Regions from separate parts of the Oceanobacillus longus genome, predicted to be linked through region 2. Evidence: predicted binding sites of a transcription regulator. Region 2 holds the regulator's gene; the other holds the start of a gene.

Region 1 (10,586 bases), on a different contig from region 2:
CATACGTTGGGTTGCCCATGTTTCTTCCCATCTCCCCCAACGTTCCACATAAATATGTAACGGGAACACCTTGTTCACGGAATTTGGCAATCGACCCAGCTGCACCAAATGATTCATCATCAGGATGAGGATATATAACGACAACATGTTTTTCCATTCTTTTCACCTATTTTCATAATTTAATTTAATAGTTAAAAGGTGTTTCACTAATTTCCAGGGAAACCATCAGTCTACCTTCACGATCGTGACCTGCTAGCAATAGTTTTGTCCCTTCATGCATTACCCAGTCTGTCAGCCCTTCTGCGTATATCCAACCCATTTCCATTTTTAAGCCTGCACGATAAACTTTACCATCACCGACCAGCCTCGCTTGTGTAAATACGACGTTTGCATTGCGTATATACGCTCCAACATTGTATGCCTGGTCATTAAAATGACTTGCATATGCACCATTTGTCGTTTCTAAATGTACATATACACTTTTATTCGTATACTCGTCCAGAACAGTCTGGACTTTATCTATTTCAATTGGTTTCATCTTTCCATCCTCCAATTCACACCTAATTTCACTGTACCGAAACCCGCTTAAAACGTCAATCAGTTCGTTCCAATATCCTAAGTATATCATCCCTTATTTTGGCTAAAAAGACAGTAGCGATAAAACACTACTGTCTTTTGCAATTGTTTAGTTTGTACTGACTGTTTCCTTTTTTGTTAACGCTTCTTGCATTCGTTTATTGTCACGCTCAAGAATGGATTTTAAATATTTTCCGGTATAGGATACATCCTCTTGTTTCGCAATTTGTTCAGGTGTACCTGTTGCAACAATCTGCCCGCCTTGATCTCCACCCTCCGGGCCAAGATCAATGATATGATCCGCACTTTTAATCACATCCAGATTATGCTCGATGATTAATACAGAATCGCCATTGTCGACTAACCGCTGTAAGACCGTAAGCAGCCGCTTAATGTCGTCTGCATGCAGTCCTGTTGTCGGTTCATCCAAAATATAGAATGATTTCCCGGTAGACCGCTTGTGAAGCTCACTTGCCAGTTTAACACGCTGTGCTTCTCCACCTGATAGTGTTGTTGCCGGTTGGCCAAGTTTAACATAGCCAAGACCAACATCAAAAAGAGTTTGCACCTTCCGCTTTATTTTAGGAATAGGAGCAAAAAAGTCTACTGCTTCCTCAACCCGCATTTCGAGTATATCGGCGACACTTTTTCCTTTGTATTTCACTTCCAATGTCTCACGATTATAGCGTTTACCGTGGCACACTTCGCATGGAACATAGACATCCGGCAGGAAATGCATCTCAATTTTAATAATTCCATCACCACGGCATGCTTCACAGCGTCCACCTTTAACATTAAAGCTGAAGCGTCCTTTTTTATAACCTCTTATCTTTGCTTCATTTGTTTGAGAGAACAAGTCGCGAATATCATCAAACACACCCGTGTACGTAGCTGGATTTGACCTTGGTGTACGTCCAATTGGGGATTGGTCGATTGCAATAATCTTGTCAATATGTTCGATCCCTTTAATCTTTTTATGTTTACCAGGCTTGTGATTTGCTCGATTCAATGTTTTGGATAAATATTTATAAAGGATCTCATTAATAAGTGTACTTTTACCTGAACCGGATACACCTGTCACTACTGTCATTAAACCAATTGGAATTTTAACAGAAACATCCTTTAGATTATTTTCAGCTGCTCCCAAAATCTCAATTTTTCGTTTATCCGCTTTTCGTCGTTTGGTAGGTACAGAGACAAACTCTTTGCCAGATAAATATCTCCCCGTTAAAGAATTTTCGTCTTTCATTACCATTTCTGGTGTATCATTTGCAATAATTTCCCCACCATGTTCCCCTGCACCTGGTCCAATATCAACGAGCCAGTCTGCTGCAAGCATTGTATCCTCATCATGCTCCACAACAATTAACGTATTATCGAAGTCTCGCATTCTTTTAAGGGTTTCAATCAGTCGATCGTTATCACGCTGATGCAGGCCGATGGATGGTTCATCCAACACATACAATACACCCGTTAAGGCAGAACCGATTTGAGTTGCTAATCTGATTCGTTGTGCTTCTCCACCTGAAAGCGTTCCCGCTGCACGGGATAGTGTAAGATAATCTAGCCCAACATTATAGAGGAACTCCAAACGATTATCAATTTCCTTCAAAATCATTTTGGCAATCTGTTGTTCCTTTTCAGTCAGTTTTAGGTTTTTGAAAAAGTCCACCGCTTCAACAACAGAAAATTCGGTCACATTGCTTACATGTAATCCATCAATTAAAACTGCACGCGCCTCTTCTTTTAAACGATGCCCTTTGCATGTTGGGCAATGTTTTTCTGCCATATATTTTCCTAATGTTTCACGAGTGTACTCGGATGATGACTCTCTATGACGACGAGCTATATTTTTGATCACACCTTCAAAAAGAATGTCACTGCTTCGTGCTCGGCCAAAATCAGTTACATAATGAAAGTTAATTTTCTCCTTGCCACTTCCGTACAGTATTTTATCCATTTTATCTTGCGGAATATCTTTAACTGGTATATTCATGTCAATATCATAATGTTCACAAACACTCTTCAGTAATTGCGGGTAGTATTGTGAGCTAATCGGTTCCCATGGTGCAATAGCATTTTTCTTCAATGTCAGATTCCAGTCAGGAATAACGAGGTCAAGATCCACTTCCATTTTTGTGCCAAGACCATCACAGCTCGGACAAGCTCCAAACGGACTATTGAAGGAAAAAAGGCGTGGTTCCATCTCGCCAATGGAAAACCCACAAATCGGACAGGCATGATTTTCGCTGAAAGTCAGTTCTTCCTGACCGATAATATCAACAAGGATCTTTCCTTCTCCCAATTGGAGTGCAGTTTCTATTGAATCACTCAACCGTCCAGCAACACCTTCCTTAAGGACGATACGGTCAATGACAACTTCAATCGAATGTTTTTTATTCTTCTCAAGCTTAATCTCTTCGGATATTTCACGCATTTCATTATCGACCCGAATACGAATATAGCCTTCCTGTTTCAATTTTTCCATGACTTTAACATGTTCACCTTTTTTTCCAGAAATAACTGGGGCAAGAATCTGCAGCTTGGTTCTTTCTGGGTATTCCAAAATTCGGTCGGTCATTTGCTGAATCGTTTGTGAGCTAATTTCTATCCCATGTTTTGGACATGTTGGCCGTCCTACACGTGCATAGAGTAAACGCAAATAATCATAAATCTCTGTTACAGTACCCACGGTGGATCTTGGGTTTTTACTCGTTGTTTTTTGGTCAATTGAAATGGCTGGCGATAATCCTTCAATCACATCCACATCAGGTTTGTCCATTTGACCGAGAAATTGCCTTGCATACGCGGAGAGGGACTCTACATAACGACGCTGTCCTTCTGCATAAATGGTGTCAAATGCGAGTGAAGATTTTCCAGATCCGGATAAACCCGTTACAACGACAAGTTTATTTTTCGGTATCTCAATATCTACATTTTTTAAATTATGGGCCCTGGCACCCCTTATCTTAATTGATTTACTGGGCATGAATGGTCATCCTTCCGCTTTTAATTCAAATATTACATCACGAAGTTCTGCTGCTTTTTCAAAATCAAGCGACTTTGCAGCATTCTTCATTTCTTTTTCCATTTGTTCGATTACTTTTTCTCTTTCTTTCTTTGTCATTTTCTTCAGACTCTTCGTTTTGCCTTCATATTTATCTTGATCTTCTGCTACGACGGTTGCTTTTATCACATCACGGACTTCTTTAATAATCGTTTTCGGAGTGATTCCATATTTTTCATTATAAGCCTTTTGAATCGTACGTCTCCTTGTCGTCTCGTCCATCGCCAACTGCATAGAGTTAGTGATTTTATCTGCGTACATAATAACTCTACCATTTTCATTTCGTGCAGCTCTACCCATTGTTTGAATTAAGGATCGTTCAGAACGCAAGAATCCTTCCTTATCGGCATCAAGAATCGTAACAAGGGAAACTTCTGGAATATCCAATCCTTCACGAAGCAGGTTAATCCCGATAAGAACATCATACGTACCAACGCGAAGATCACGAATAATTTCAATCCGCTCCAATGTTTTAATTTCTGAGTGCAAGTAGGCAACCTTTATTCCAATCTCTTTCAAATAGTCGGTAAGATCTTCAGACATTTTTTTCGTAAGTGTTGTAACGAGAACACGTTCATTGCGCTCTGTCCGTTTATTGATTTCTTCTATTAAATTATCAATTTGACCTTCAATTGGTCGGACTTCAATTTCCGGATCAAGTAAACCGGTGGGACGAATAATCTGTTCCGTCATTTCCGGGTTATGTTCCAGTTCATACGGTCCAGGCGTTGCAGACACATAAACGAGTTGCTTTGTTTTTTCTTCAAACTCCTGAAACTTTAATGGACGGTTATCCATAGCAGAAGGAAGACGAAATCCATGATCAACAAGGACCTGCTTTCTTGCCTGGTCTCCATTGTACATTCCCCTAATTTGCGGGAGAGTAACATGGGACTCATCGACGACAACTAAGAAGTCTTCCGGGAAAAAGTCAATCAATGTATATGGCGTTGCGCCTGATTCTCTCAGCGTCAGATGCCGGGAGTAGTTCTCTATCCCAGAGCAAAATCCCATTTCACGCATCATTTCCAAATCATAATTTGTACGCTGTTCCAAACGTTGTGCTTCCAATAACTTATTCGCTTCTCGTAATTCTTTCAATCGTACTTCCAATTCTTTTTCTATATTGTTAATCGCTATTTTCATTTTTTCTTCACCGGTGACAAAGTGGGATGCAGGAAAGATTGCAACATGTTCACGATCACCAATAATTTCACCTGTTAACGCATCTACTTCCCGGATACGGTCTATCTCATCTCCGAAAAACTCGACCCGTATACAGCGTTCTTCCCTGGATGCTGGAATAATCTCTACAGAATCCCCGCGTACACGGAAGGTACCACGTTGAAAATTAATATCGTTTCGGGCATATTGTATATCTACAAGATCACGAAGTAATTGATCCCGATCCTTTTCCATTCCCATTCGAAGTGAAAGAACCTGATTACGATATTCTTCCGGATTACCTAAACCATATATACAAGATACACTGGCCACAATTAAGACATCTTTTCTTTCAAAAAGTGACGATGTAGCCGAGTGTCGCAATTTATCGATTTCATCATTAATACTGGCGTCTTTTTCAATAAATGTATCTGTTGACGGGACATACGCTTCCGGTTGGTAGTAATCATAGTAACTAACAAAGTATTCTACTGCATTATCCGGGAAAAACTCTTTAAATTCACTATACAATTGTCCTGCCAATGTTTTATTATGGGCGATGACCAATGTCGGCCGATTAATTTCCCGAATCACATTAGACATTGTAAATGTTTTCCCTGTTCCGGTTGCGCCAAGCAATGTCTGATGGCGCTGTCCGGCAAGAACCTTTTCCGTAATATCCTTTATTGCATTAGGCTGATCCCCTGCAGGTTCATATTTTGAAACTAATTCAAATTTATCCTTCATAGATGCATCCTCCGTTTCTCTATAAAGTCTTTTACTATCTCTAATTATATATTTTAACATAAAATCGAACAAGTATTCGATGTATTTGTTTGATAAGCTCTTAATTATAATACCCATAAATCTCTTTCGAAAATCATTTCCCATTTTTCATAGAGTTAGCATCGGTTCTGATTTCAATTTCTATTGAATAAAAGGAAAAGAGCAACCATTCAGTTGGTTGCTCAGCCCGATATTTTGGTTTTCGTTTTCTTAGCATTCTTCTGGCGGTATGGTGCTGATGAAAATAGAAGGCCCAGTTCATGGTGGTCTCCTTCATAAAGTGCCCCTTGAACAAATCGAACCTCCTGACGATCATCTAAAACATCTAACTTAAAGAACGCTCCGCTTCCTTGCAATGCTTTGTAGAATTCTGTTTCCGTTGATATTTTTTGACCATTTACCTTTGCAATTGTCTCACCAGGATATACCTCCAACCTTGCAGCAGGTGTGGATGGAATAATACCAACTACCTTTAAACCCTTTTCCTGCGGCTGAAAAAATGGCCTCCGCAACCTGTCTCCAACACGGTATTTATAATTTAAATATTCCTTCCCGATAATAGCTAACACAATTGCTACGATTGACAATGATGGAATAAATATACTTCCTGTAGCCATCAATACGATCCCTGTTCCTAAAAGTCCATTAAATTTAGAAATTTTCCTAGTAGCCTGCATTGGTTCATGGCCCTTAGCTAAATAATCAAATCCAATTAAAAAAGGGATTAGTACAAGGCTATAAGATGCTTCTCCTATAGCAAAGTATGGCCACCAAGGTGCAAAAGGACTGATTAAACCGTTTGGTACGATAACAAAAAATGGAATAACGCTTAGTTTCTTAATTCGATGCTGACCTACCCAGATCCCACGATCACTTAAAGCGATACTTGGATACGTTTCACTGCGTTTTACTCTATCGATCAGGATAGCTTCCACAGCTATCAATAATCCCGCCAGCAATGCTAGTCCAGTAAAGTTGGTTTCCGAAATTAATTCTGCATCTATTACTGTCTGACTTTCCAACATAGATGGTAAGAATAAGAGTAGTAAAAATGTAAGCCCGATTGTATAACTCGGGGATAACAAAGTAAATCTCAAAGTAAGACTTAATATTATAGTTATTATTGCTAATAATACAATGGATTCATAAGAAAAAACGATACCTGTCCCGATTGTGATGATAGACAAAACCAAACCAGAAATAAGGGATACACCAAGTGTACTTTTCCATTCTGAAAAGATGTCAAATACTTTAGATCCAAAATCAATTCTTTCCTGCTTGATACGTTTATAGCCTGCCAATAGTATTAATAAGATTGTCCAATATACAATTGGATTCATAAACAATCTGCCAACACCCTTGGTAATTTCAATTAGCCATGCTTCTGCCACAACGATTCACCTTCTTTACTGTCTGACAACCATCATTTATTATATTCGATAGTTGTCTATTATTTTCCTGCTATAACCATTTCAAAAATTGGCTTTTCGCCATAATGCAAAATCTTCAGTTGTACCTATCTTCCAAAACTCACTAAATGAAAATCCACGAGCGGTACCTCGTGGATTGTTAAAAACTTATTGCTTTTCTCCGAACTTTTATGCTATTGATATAACTCTTCCAATGCAGTTTCGAGCTGCTGATCATCTTCACCATTACGCATCTTTTCAATAACTTGGGTCTCAATTAAACCAGCTGTTTCCTCGTTTACTTCACCAGTGGAATCAAGATCGTTGTCTATTTGAAATTCTGTTACAGCTGTTTTTGTTTCTTCACTAAAGTATCCATCTGTCCGGCCCGTATCATACCCTAATCCAGAAAGCATGATTTGCATATTTGCAATTGCTTCTGCTGTTTGATCGTAAGTAAAAGGTTCTTCTGCCTGAATGGGATAGGTATAGTAATATTCTGGTTGTTTTTGTTCTATCGTAGGCTCAACACCTGTTTCATTAATCCACTCACCATTTGGGGATAACCATTTAAAGGTTGTCAGTTTAATTGAACTTCCATCACCAAGCGGCACTGCCTGCTGTACGGTACCTTTTCCATAGCTTGTTTCCCCAACAATGTCGTAACCAAGTTCCTTTAGGGCAACAGCAAGAATCTCTGAAGCGGATGCACTTCCTTCATTAATCAACACACTAATCGGATATTCTTTCTTTTCATCCAATTGTGAGTGATATGCTTCTTTTTCTCCGTTACCATCTTCAATTTGTAAATATGGAATATCTTTAGGAACAAATAAAGAAAGAATCTCCTCAGCAACATTTAATAAGCCACCTGGATTCCCCCGAACATCAATGACTAGACCTTCTATTTCTTCATTCTCCAGAGCTGTTAATTGCTCTTCAAATTCAGTAGATGTGTTCTCTGAGAAGTTGGTAACTTCCAATATCCCAGTAAGTTTTCCATCAATTGTTTCTGTCCTGCTGTATACTGTTTCTACAGGAATCTCGTCACGGACAATGGTCACATCAAATGCTTCTGTTACACCGGATCGCTGTATCTGCAATACTACTTCCGATCCTTTCTCGCCACGGATTTTAGCAACAGCTTCATTCAAGTTTAAACCTTCCAATCCTTCCCCATCAACAGTTAATACTTGATCATTGGGACGCAAACCTGCCTTCTCTGCTGGCGAATCCTTGATAGGTGCAACAATCGTTACAAGTCCGTTAACCATGCTAACCTCTGCACCTATTCCTTCAAAGGAAGATTCGATTTGGTCATTAAACTGACTTACCGTTTCAAGGTCCATGTAGGAAGTATGCGGATCTTCCAGGGTAGACAGCATACCTTCTATTGCCCCTTCAATCAGTTGTGTATCATCAACATCTTCCAAGTAATTCTGTTTAATTAAACCATACGCCTGAGTAATTTTATTTAAATCGTCAGATCGTTCTGTTTCATTCTCTTCTACGTCTTTAGCCATCTTATTTTGGAGCTGATTGGAATTCTGTATTTCTGGTTCCCCGGGCTGTGCAAATTGTACCCCCGCATATGCACCGGCAAAACCTAGAAAAAGTGCAGCAACAAGGATTAATGCAATGTGTGATTTTTTTAAATTCATAATTCCACCTCTAACTTATTATTCGCTATGTAAAAGTATATGACATGATCAAAAGATTTACGAATTGCAAGCAACTTTATCTGATATCTCATATGAAAAGCATACCATTATATTTTACCAATGACTATGGTTTTATCTTTTGTGCTTTGTGGAATTCAATCAATATATAGAGAAAAAGGCACACCCACTAGGGAATGCCTTTTGTAAACATACTATTTTAAATAGTTCATCGGGTTAGCTGGATTTTTATAACCACCGGGATGTACTTCGAAATGTAGATGTGGTCCAGTTGAATCTCCGGAATTACCAGTTTTACCGATTGCTTGACCTTGACTAACCGCTTGTCCAACAGATACAGAAATACTGCTTAAATGCGCTGAAAGAGTCGTATAGCTTTTACCATTGATATAATGTGAAATCATTATTGTATTTCCATAACCACTGACCCATCCAGCTGTACTCACAACACCGTCAGCTGCTGCAACCAAAGTAGTTCCGGTAGGTGTTGCAAAGTCCGTTCCTGCATGTAGCTTATTGTAATTGTGAATGGGATGGTGTCTCATTCCATAATGGGAAGAGATTGAACCAGCCGCTGGCATTATAAATATTCCTGAACCTGAACTACTGCTTGGTGCCGGGCTGGAATTTGATTTTGTGCTAGAACTAGGGGTTGAACTAGAGCTAGAACTTGGGGTAGAACTTGACTTTGACTTATTTGCTTCCTCAGCTTTTCGTGCTTCTTCTGCTTTTCTCGCTGCTTCTGCTTTTCTTGCTTCTTCTTCTTTAGCCAATTGCTCGAGCTCACCTTTTTTACTAGCAGCCATTGCAATTGCCTTTTCTTTTGCCTTTTGTTCTGCGCTTATAAGTTGCTGTTCTTCTTCAACGCTCATTTTATGTTCTTCCAGCTCACCATGTTCTTCTTCCAGTGAAGCCATTAACGTTTCTTTTTCTGCAAGCTGTTTATCCAGTTGACTTTTTAAGGCTACAAGATCTTGTTTCTGGCTTTCCAGTGACTTTTTCTTATCTTCCACTGCAACCTTTTTCGTTTCCACTTCTTCTTTGTTTGCTTCTACTTCTTTTTTACTTCCTTCAAGTGCTTTCTTATCTGCAGCTTGCGCTTCCATAATATCTTTATCTTGATCCATTATCGTATTTACTGCCGATGTTCTACTGATGAAATCACCAAAACTGTTGGCTCCAAGGATTACGCCCATATATTTCATCTCGCCGCCACTTTGCTGTATCGCACGAAGGCGTTCTTTCAGCAATGCATCCCGTTTTATGATTCTTTCTTGTAATATCTCAATCTCTTCTTTTAATTCTTCAATTCTATCAGAAAGTTCATTAATCTTGTTATTTAATTCTTCAATTTCAGTGTTCGTTTCTGTTATTTCATTTTCCTTTGTGCTTATTTTACTCTGTGTATTTGAAAGTTCATCATCTATTGTATTTATTTCCTGTTTAACCGAACCCTGTTGTTCCTCATTCTCGCCTAACTTACTTTCGGTTTCTTTTTTAGTACCTTCCAATTGATTCTTCTCTTGATCCAGTTTGGATTTCTCTTGTTCCAGTTCATTGATTTCTTTGTTCAGGTCCCCGATTGTTTCTGCAGATACCTTACCTATTCCGGCAGGTAATGACACTAAAATTAAGACGGCAATAAGTATAACCGTAGCTAGCTTTTTCACTCGTATTTCCCCTTTTCAATTAAAATTGTCTAGTTGCTTCTCTATGTTAGTCTTTTGTATCCTTAAACTTTCAGGAATTTACGGACACTCATGACACTTCCCCAGATACCGATAACTGTTCCTATTCCCAGTATCATTACGGACAATTGCCATGCAAATGGGTTAAACGGCAAGAGTTCCACAAAACTGAGCGAAATTTGATGCCCAAAGTTGGTTTCCAGATAATAATATCCAC
Region 2 (10,586 bases):
GCATGCTACGTTTATGCCGAAACCGTTATTTGGTGTAAATGGTTCTGGAATGCATGTAAATATGTCTTTATTCAAAGATGGAAAGAATGAATTTTTCTCTAAAAATGGAGATATGCAATTAAGTCAGACCGCATATAATTTCTTGGCAGGTATATTGGATCATGCAACAAACTTTACTGCTGTTACAAATCCAACTGTAAATTCTTATAAACGTCTTGTACCTGGTTATGAAGCACCTTGTTATGTTGCTTGGTCCGGTTCAAACCGTAGCCCATTGGTTCGTGTGCCTAGCTCAAGAGGATTAAGTACCCGTATTGAAGTTCGAAGTGTAGATCCTTCTGCAAATCCATACATGGCCTTAGCTGTCTTATTGGCTGCTGGACTTGATGGTGTTGAAAAAAAATTAGAAGCACCAGAAGCGATTGATCGTAACATTTATGTAATGAACAAAGCAGAACGTGAAGCTAATGGAATTAAAGATCTCCCAGCTACACTTATGAATGCTTTAGAAGAATTCCAAAAAGATGAAGTTCTTGTCAATGCCCTAGGAGAACATTTGTTTGAACACTTTATCGAAGCGAAAGAGATTGAGTGGGATATGTTTAGAACTACTGTACACCCGTGGGAACGTGAGCAGTATTTGACGAACTACTAATAAATTTAAAATATCGTCCATGTCAAACTGGGCGGTATTTTTTTCTGAAAAAGGTCACAATCGAATGATTTCATGGCAACAATTATGTTTGGGTTATACATATACCAATATCATAAATTCACAATACTAAAAGTTTCTGAAATATTGTGACATATCATAAAGAATACAGAAATTAAAAATGTTCATAAATATACTGAAATAATAGATTCAGAATAAATTTTAGTATTCATACACTGGAAATTCGAAGTCTGCATTGCTTTTATACAAAACAAAAAGAGAGGTTTTACCAACATCTGGTGAAGCCTCTCTTTTTGTTAATGGATATTTCTGTATAACCCGATTACTTTACCTAAGATAGTTACATTAGGATAGAATAAAGGGTCCATCGTAGCGTTTTCAGGCTGCAAACGTATATGGCCTTTCTCTTTGAAAAAACGCTTCACCGTAGCCTCATCATCTTCTGTCATAGCAACTACAATATCACTGTTATCAGCTGTGTTTTGCTGTTTTACGATTACCATATCGCCATCAAGTATGCCAGCTTCTATCATACTTTCACCATCAATTACTAGTACAAATAAATTGTCATCAGGACTGGCAGTGGAACTAGGAAGTGGAATAAATTCCTCGATGTTTTCAACTGCTGTAATAGGAAGCCCTGCAGTTACCTTACCGATTACAGGAGCATAGCGTGCTTCGTTTTTAGGGATCTGATTCTCTTCGTTTAGGTCGATAATTTCTATTGCTCTCGGTTTGGTAGGATCTCTTCGAATGAAACCTTTGCTTTCTATTCTTTCTAGGTGACCATGTACGGTCGAACTTGAAGCAAGACCAACAGCTACTGCTATTTCACGAACGGAAGGTGGATAACCTTTTTGTTTAACTTCACTTTTTATAAAATCAAGAATCATTTGCTGTCTTTTTGAAAGTTTTGTCATCTAGTGCTCACCTCTCACATAGGATTTATTAATGATAGTTTACCATTTTATTATTGTATAAGCAAACATTCGTTCTAAAATCCATTGACAGGACATATGTTCGGTAGTATACTTTAAATAGGCGAACAATAGTTCTAAAAAATTTAAGGGGGACTATAACATGTTTGAAAAAATTTCAAAAACGGATGCTTTCTATTTAGTTGCTTTTGCATTATCATTGGGTTTCCTATACTTTTCCATGATTATTAGTGGATAAATTTTAATGAAAGAGGGGCATTGGATTGAATGCAGTAATATACTGTCGTGTCAGTACAGACAAGAAAACACAGGAAACATCATTGACGCGGCAAAAACAGGAATTGCTCCGTCTTGCCGATAAATATAATTTTACTGTGATCGACTCTATTGAAGAACAGGTTAGTGGATACGAAATCGAGCGGGAAGGTATATTTAAAATGTTGGATTATTTTTCTGAAAAGAAAGCTGATTGCTTATTGATTCAGGATGAAACAAGACTCGGCAGAGGGAATACGAAAATCGCTCTATTTCATCAACTTCAAAAGTTAAATATCTCTATATATACGGCAATTCATGATGGTGAACTGGAATTGACAGAGTCGGATTCAATGGTGCTTCAGATTGTAGGCATTGTCGAAGAATATCAACGTAAAATTCATAATATGAAAATAAAAAGAGGTATGAAAAAAGCAGTAAGTGAAGGATATGATCCGAGACGTAACCTTTCCAATAACAATAAGGCTCCGGGGAAGGAACGTATTTCTTTTCCAATTGAAGAGGTTATACGTCTACGCGAAAATAAACTTACCTTTGATGAAATAACCAAAGCGCTAAACGGTTTAGGCTATAATGTCTCTAAAGCAACAGTACATAGGAGATATAGGGAATCTCAAAATACTTGAATATCCAATCTTGGTAGAGTACGATGGAAAGGCAGGAATATACAAAATTCCCGCCTTTTTAATTTTGTTAAATTTACCGGGAGGGTAAAGAAATGCTATCAAAAGAAAAGCTGGAGCGGATTAATATATTGGCAAAAAAATCTAAAAATGAAGGTTTATCCGATAAGGAAAAAGTGGAACAAAAAAAACTGAGAGAAGAGTATTTAAATAATGTTAGAAGCTCATTCAAAAATCAGTTTAAAACAATGACCGTCGTTGATCCAGAAGGCAATGATGTAACCCCACAAAAAGTTCGAGATCTTCAAGAAAGAAACAAAAAACACTAAAGAATACCAAAAAAAGATTTAAGAATCATTCAAATTAATTTGGTTGATAAACTAATTACAAGAAATTACTTGTTGCAAACGACATTTCATTATAGAATGTATGTGGATACTTAATTTCCTTAAAAAATGGAAGGAGTAATATTATGTCAGAAAATATCGAACAGTTATCAGTTAATACGATTCGTACATTATCTATTGATGCAATAGAAAAAGCTAATTCAGGTCATCCAGGTCTACCTATGGGGGCAGCACCGATGGCATACACACTTTGGACGGATTTTATGAATCACAATCCAAAAAGTTCAAAATGGTTTAACAGAGATAGATTTGTACTATCTGCCGGGCATGGTTCTATGTTGCTTTACAGCTTGCTCCACTTATCCGGATATGACGTTAAAATTGACGATTTAAAAAACTTCCGCCAATGGGATTCAAGAACACCAGGACATCCCGAAGTAAACCATACGGATGGTGTTGAAGCTACAACCGGTCCACTTGGTCAAGGACTATCCATGTCTGTGGGGATGGCAATGGCAGAAGCACATCTTGGAGCAAAATTTAACAAAGAGGACATATCTGTAGTAGATCATTTTACATATGCTCTTGTTAGTGACGGTGACTTGATGGAAGGTATTTCCCATGAGGCTGCATCACTTGCAGGACATTTAGGTCTCGGGAAATTAATTGCTCTATATGATTCCAATGATATCTCACTTGATGGTGATTTAAACCGTTCCTTCTCTGATAATACAGATCAACGCTTCAAAGCTTATGGTTGGCAGGTTATCCAAGTAGAAGACGGTAACGATTTAAATGCAATCCGAAGCGCAATTAAAGAGGCTCAAGCTAACACAGAACAACCGACTTTAATTGAAATTAAAACGATTATTGGTTATGGTTCACCAAATAAATCTGCTTCTGCATCCTCCCATGGTGCACCACTTGGATTGGATGAAGTGAAGTTAACAAAAGAATATTACAAATGGACACATGAAGATTTCCACGTACCTGAAGAGGTATATGCAGATTTTAAAGGGAAAATTGTGGACAATGGTATAGAGAAAGAATCCGAGTGGAATAACTTGGTTGAAAACTATAAAGAAAAATATCCAGAACTTGCTGAGGAATTTGAATTAGCATTAAAAGGTGAACTGCCTGCTAATTGGGACAAAGATCTTCCTGTATATAAGCCTGAAGATAAAGCACTTGCAACACGTGCATCTTCCGGTGAAGTTCTAAATGGAATTGCAAAATCAGTTCCTAATCTTTTCGGAGGAAGTGCAGATTTAGCAGGTTCAAATAAAACGAACTTGAATGATGATGCTGATTTCACGCGTAAAGACTATTCAGGCAGAAATATCTGGTTTGGTGTACGTGAGCATGCGATGGGAGCAGCGCTAAATGGTATGGCATTACACGGTGGTCTCAACGTATATGCTGGTACATTCTTTGTCTTCAGTGACTACTTAAAACCAGCAATTCGTTTAGCTTCTATCATGAATGTGCCGGTTACGTATGTGTTTACACATGATTCTATTGCGGTTGGAGAAGATGGGCCAACACATGAACCTGTCGAACAATTAGCAGGATTACGTGCAATTCCTGGACTATCATTGATACGACCTGCTGACGGAAATGAAACACAGGCAGCATGGAGACTTGCAATCGAATCTACTGATCAGCCGACTGCATTAGTTTTAACAAGACAAAATTTACCTACACTAGAAGGTACAAAAGAAAATGCATATGAAGGTGTTAAAAAAGGTGCCTATGTAGTAAGTAAATCAGATAAAGAAACACCTGATGCACTACTAATTGCAACAGGTTCTGAAGTACAGCTTGCAGTAAGGTCTCAAGAAGCTCTAAAAGAGAAGGGTATAGATGTAAGTGTTGTAAGTATGCCATCATGGGATCGTTTTGAACAACAGGATCAGGCATATAAGAACGAAGTAATTCCACCACAAGTTAAAGCACGTGTTGGAATCGAAATGGCTTCATCATTTGGTTGGGCACGTTATGTTGGTGACCAAGGAGCTGTTATCGGAATAGATCGTTTCGGTGCTTCGGCTAATGGCGATAAAGTGATAGAAGAATATGGCTTTACAGTGGAAAATGTAATCAGCCATGTTGAAAAAGTTATAAAATAGCATTAAAGGATGGTTCCTTCTGGAGCCATCTTTTTGCTTTTTTTATAGAAAAGCACACTCGTACGTAATCCGCTCTGGATTCGACAAAAGTAGTTGAAATTTGCGTTATAATGTGACAATATTTTGTTCCCTTTTTATTTATAATAGAGGATAAGAGGGAGGAATATAGAAATGAATGAGTACTCTATTTATTGGATTGAAGAAGAAGTTGCCAAAAGTTACTTTCATAAAAGTGATATTCTATTACGATTTTTGAAAGAATATGAAGCTGAACCGAGCAGAAGTGATTTAAAATCCCAGTACTTATACATTACTCGTCAAGTTCAATATCAGGAAATTATTTCTCACTTGAATAATCATGCACCAAAAAATATAACTGTTCATTCGGTTGGACAAATAATATATATTAAACGAAAAGGACAGTCCATCCTGGTCCAGATAGAAAATGGGTTATTAAATTTCAGATGCCGTAATCTACAAGAAGCCGTTATGTTATTATTTCCAATTATTCGTGATTTTTACCCTTATCTGTTTGTAAAAGGGAAAAATGTACCAAATTATGGCTGGATTTCTCCGATCACTCAAAAAAATAGTGATAGGGTAAGACAAGTATTGTATTCTTACCGCTAATTTAATATACTGTATAAGAGACAACACGAAGGAGGAAAATCTAGAAATGAGCACAATTTGGGTCGTACTAATTGCTATAGCAGCATTAATTGCTGGTGTTGCTCTTGGTTTTTTTATTGCAAGAAAATATATGATGAACTATCTGAAAAAGAATCCACCGATTAATGAGCAGATGCTTCGAACTTTAATGATGCAAATGGGGCAAAAACCATCCCAAAAGAAAATTAATCAAATGATGCGTTCCATGAATAGCCAAAGCGAGAAGTAACGCCTGAATCTTCAGGTGTTATCGCATCGTTTAATATACATGAATTTTCATATTGAATAATTTTTCATCGTAATATTAGCAATTATTTTGGTTAATCTTACTTCCTAACCACTTTTTCTGAGACAATTGTAGCAGAAGAAGTGGTTTTTATTTATCTAAAAATGAATATCGTTTCAAGTCGTTTAAAATATTCCTCTTTTTGTCAAATTCAAATGGTTTATTTTACCGCTGTATCTGTTAAAATTGATTATGGACAGATAGGAGGATTTTTATGTCAGAGATAAATGTATTTCTCGCGTTTGGAGCGGGATTTTTATCCTTTATTTCGCCTTGTGTGCTGCCACTATATCCCGTGTTTTTATCTTATATTACCGGAATGAGTGTAAGCGAACTCAAAGATGACAATAAGAGGATGAACAAGAAAGCTTTAATACATACGATATGTTTTCTAATCGGTTTTTCCAGTATTTTTATCATGATTGGTTTTACGACTACTCATATCTCTGAGTTCCTGTTAACTTATCAAGATATGATTCGACAGATTGGTGCAATTTTAATCATATTCTTTGGCCTGGTAATTGTCGGTGTATTAAATTTTGAATTTCTAATGAAAGACAGAAAAATAAACTTCAAAAACCGACCAGCAGGATTTTTTGGATCTATTATAATAGGGATGGCTTTCTCTCTTGGCTGGACTCCGTGTACAGGTCCAATTTTAGCTATTGTACTTTCTTTGGCTGCAACCAATCCAGACATAGGGATGGTTATGATGATCAGTTATATATTAGGATTCTCAATTCCATTCTTACTTTTATCCTTTTTTATAGGAAAGTTAAGCTGGATAAAAAAACACAGCTCACGCATCGTGAAAATAGGCGGATGGGTAATGATATTTATGGGTGTTGCCTTGTTCTTTGATTGGATGACAAAACTTACTGCATTTTTAGCAGGATGGTTTGGTTTTTCGGGGTTTTAATGGATTTTTAACTGATGATATATTAGTATTATATATATCACATGCGCTATAAAGGGGAATATATTTATGTACAAACCAAATAATATGATTTTACAAACGACAACATCATTAATAGCCTTTATCCTATTGGGGTTTGCAGTATATTTACTATTTGCAGGGCATAATTCACCCGGTGGTGGGTTTGTCGGTGGTTTGATGACATCTGGAGCAATTTTACTGTTAAATATGGCATATGGGATTAATACGGTAAGAAAAATGCTACCAATCAATTTTACGATGCTCATTCCAATTGGATTACTAATTGCAGTTGCAACTGGTGTTGGTTCATTTATCTTTAATGTACCATTTTTATCCCAAACATTTGGTTACTTTACGTTTCCTGTATTTGGGGAAGTGGAACTAGCTACCGCTATGCTGTTTGACTTCGGAGTTTACTTTACTGTTGTTGGTGTCGTAATGACAATTATTTTAACCATTGCAGAAGATCAATAATTTGCGAATTCCCTTGACTAATATACTTGTTATAGTGACACTTGTTTACGAGAGAGTGATATGATATGTTTTGGCTAATTGCAAGTACAGTTGTCGCAGCATTCATGGCTGCTGCAATGATAGTAGTCCGATTAAAAGCAGCGAAAAAACCAGCTTCCGTAAAAAAAATAATTTTGCCACCACTCTTTATGAGTACAGGTGCCCTGATGTTTGCTTTTCCGGTGTTCCAAATCTCTTGGATTCAAGTACTCGAGGCATTTCTAGTGGGCATGTTCTTTTCCATATTCCTTATTAGATCATCTAAGTTTGAATTACGAGGCAATGATATTTTTCTAATTCCGTCTAAGGCATTTCCTCTTATTTTAATTGCTCTTCTGATTGCTAGAATGATTATCAAACTAATTGTCGGAAGTCAGATTTCTTTCGGTGAGACGAGTGGGATGTTCTTTATGCTCGCTTTTGGAATGATTTTCACTTGGAGAATTACAATGCTATATCAATTTATGCAATTAAAAAAGCTGAGTTATAGATAATGCGCTTAACTGTTATGTTAAGCGCATTATCTTTTATTTATATTTTGTTTCCCAGTTTTCATTGTAATTGGATTTTGATAATTTAAAGAGATATTCATACGGTTCAACATCTATCCTTTTTTGTTTCAGCTTTTTTCTCAAAAATTTATGATCACGTTTTGGTGTTGCTAAGATATAACCTTCGATTAATGTGCGTTGACTAATATAGTCTTGTTCTTTCTCTAACGTAATTTCTCCGATTTTGCTAGCTATTCGATGTCTTGCTACATCCCTGAATAGCTCAGGAACAGGTGATACTAATTCTTCGAGTAATTCTTTTTCTTCCTTCTCCCACATGTGTCTGGTCTTTTCCATATAAAATTCTTCCCAATCCATAACCGATTTCCCATCATCTTTTGGCAGTTTTTTGAGAAATTTCCGGAACATAAAAAACCCGCCGATGGCCATTAGACTAATAAGCAAAAATCCCCATAGTACAATTATTACTGACATCTTCTTCACCTGATTCTTTCTTAGTTTTAAGCCTTTATTTTTCAAATAGTAGTTAATATTTTAATAATTAATTTATTTTTCATTATATTTGTAGTAAGATTACCAATAATAAGTAGATTTGAAAAGACATTGCTTATATTATAATGTCAATATTCCGTATAGACAAGTATCATATTCTATTCGCCATAATCATACATATATATAGAAAAATGTAATTTGGAAGGGGGAACAAGTATGGAAATAAATAATAATGACGATATATCTCCTAAATACGATAAGAAACCTGATAATCTGCGCAATATCAAGGATGTCTCTGAACTGCCGCATCGTATTTTGGAATGGATTAATATGAACAGTGACGGAGTGTTTATTTTAGCAGATACGGATGGAAAGTTGATATATGTAACAACAGCAATTGAAAAAATTATTGGTTATAAAGTGTCGGAATTGATTGGCACGTATTGGTATGAAAAAATCCCTCTAAAAGATGTTGAATATGTAAGAAAGCAGGTACGTGAATATCCTGGTGATAAAAAGAATGTGAATATAAATGTCCTTAATAACGACGGAAAATATATATTACTGGATTGTAAGTTTGAACAATATGTTGATGGGACGGACACCTATATTTTAGCATATTTGAAAGATATTACGTATAAAAAGGAAACAGAGGAAATGATGGTTCGTTCTGAAAAAATGACAATTGCTGGTCAGTTGGCTGCAGGAATAGCCCATGAAATTCGCAATCCTTTAACATCGTTAAAAGGTTTCTTACAACTATTGCAAGCTGGGGTTAGTCACAAAGAAGAATATTTTCATGTCATGATTGACGAAATTGATAAGATAGAAGCAATAACATCGGAACTGTTATTTATATCGAAGCCCTTAACGGAAAATAGACGAAAAGAAAGTGTAGAACAAATGATTGAAGATGTGATTGTACTGCTGCAGCCACAAGCAAAGTTAAAAAATATTGACCTTGTTGTTCAACAACCAATTCATGGAGAAATATACTGTGATCGTTCCCAAATTAAGCAAGTATTAATTAATTTGGTTAAAAATGCGATTGAAGCAATGCATACAGTGGGGAAAATTACCCTTTCAGTGAATTGTAATCACGAAAGCGTCGATGTATCAATAGCGGATGAAGGAAACGGCATACCAGATGACATCTTACATAAACTTGGTGAACCTTTCTTTACCACGAAACAAAGTGGTACGGGTTTGGGGCTCTTAATCTCAAAGCAGATTCTTGACTCCCATAATGCAACTTTAAAAATTAAACAAAATAAAATAAAGGGAAGTACCTTTCAATTAGTTTTTTCTAAATAATATTTTTGGATTAATTTATTATGATAACTTGTTATTAGTTGCATCCTAATTTGCTATAAGTAAAGGTTATCATTATACATAACATATTTATATATAGTAGTTTGCGATAATCATTTGTTTTATCATGTAGATTCCTATATTATTAGTATTAAAGGTCTAATTAATTATTAATGATTAAGAGTATTTTTAAAAAGGGAAAAGTTTGTCGAATATTTTTCTTACTAGTAGTGGGAAATTTGGCGAAAAAGAAGGAAATGAAAGGGGTAACAATATGACTGACAGTAATGTTTATAATGCTAAAAAACAATTTGATCTAAACGGGAAAACGTATAATTATTACCGATTAAAAAGCCTGGAAGAATCTGGAGTTGGTAAAGTAGGGCGTTTGCCATTTTCCATCCGTGTACTTTTAGAATCTCTATTACGTCAACATGATGGACGTCAAATTAAAGACGAACATGTTGAAGAGCTTGCAAAATGGGGCACAAAAAAAGGAATTGGGACAGATGTTCCATTTAAGCCATCTCGAGTAATTCTACAGGATTTCACAGGTGTGCCAGCAGTTGTTGATCTTGCTTCTCTAAGAAAAGCAATGGTTGATTTAGGCGGAGAGCCTAATAAAATTAATCCAGAAGTACCAGTAGATCTTGTAATTGATCACTCCGTACAGGTGGACCAGTATGGTACAGCCAATGCACTGAAAGCAAATATGGATTTGGAATTTGAACGTAATGCAGAGCGTTATGAATTTTTGAATTGGGCTCAAAAAGCGTTTGATAATTATCGCGCTGTTCCTCCTGCAACAGGTATTGTGCATCAGGTGAACCTGGAGTATATTGCGAATGTTGTTCATGCGTTGGAAAATGAATCCGGAGAA

Evidence for each region. The regulator LexA, encoded in region 2, represses DNA repair genes until DNA is damaged. The targets are predictions, from matches to a motif close to CGAACATATGTTCG.
Region 1: a site for LexA is predicted at 5,620-5,633, ahead of uvrB (excinuclease ABC subunit UvrB). Genes of this name have one in related genera too.

The regions. Positions count from the first base shown of each region.
Region 1 is NZ_JBHSAO010000006.1:175,565-186,150, forward strand. It holds gene bshB2 (bacillithiol biosynthesis deacetylase BshB2) at 1-157, opposite strand, end outside; gene ACFOUV_RS08530 (YojF family protein) at 185-538, opposite strand; gene uvrA (excinuclease ABC subunit UvrA) at 686-3,565, opposite strand; gene uvrB (excinuclease ABC subunit UvrB) at 3,572-5,554, opposite strand; gene ACFOUV_RS08545 (PDZ domain-containing protein) at 5,776-6,984, opposite strand; gene ACFOUV_RS08550 (S41 family peptidase) at 7,197-8,663, opposite strand; gene ACFOUV_RS08555 (peptidoglycan DD-metalloendopeptidase family protein) at 8,876-10,351, opposite strand; gene ftsX (permease-like cell division protein FtsX) at 10,414-10,586, opposite strand, start outside.
Region 2 is NZ_JBHSAO010000001.1:845,829-856,414, reverse strand. It holds gene glnA (type I glutamate--ammonia ligase) at 1-655, shown strand, start outside; gene lexA (transcriptional repressor LexA) at 970-1,593, opposite strand; gene ACFOUV_RS04435 (YneB family resolvase-like protein) at 1,875-2,513, shown strand; gene ACFOUV_RS04430 (DUF896 domain-containing protein) at 2,606-2,839, shown strand; gene tkt (transketolase) at 2,983-4,986, shown strand; gene sirA (sporulation inhibitor of replication protein SirA) at 5,158-5,616, shown strand; gene ACFOUV_RS04415 (YneF family protein) at 5,663-5,884, shown strand; gene ACFOUV_RS04410 (cytochrome c biogenesis CcdA family protein) at 6,156-6,860, shown strand; gene ACFOUV_RS04405 (Na(+)/H(+) antiporter subunit B) at 6,927-7,352, shown strand; gene ACFOUV_RS04400 (CcdC family protein) at 7,418-7,885, shown strand; gene ACFOUV_RS04395 (DUF2621 family protein) at 7,919-8,377, opposite strand; gene ACFOUV_RS04390 (ATP-binding protein) at 8,612-9,709, shown strand; gene acnA (aconitate hydratase AcnA) at 9,981-10,586, shown strand, end outside.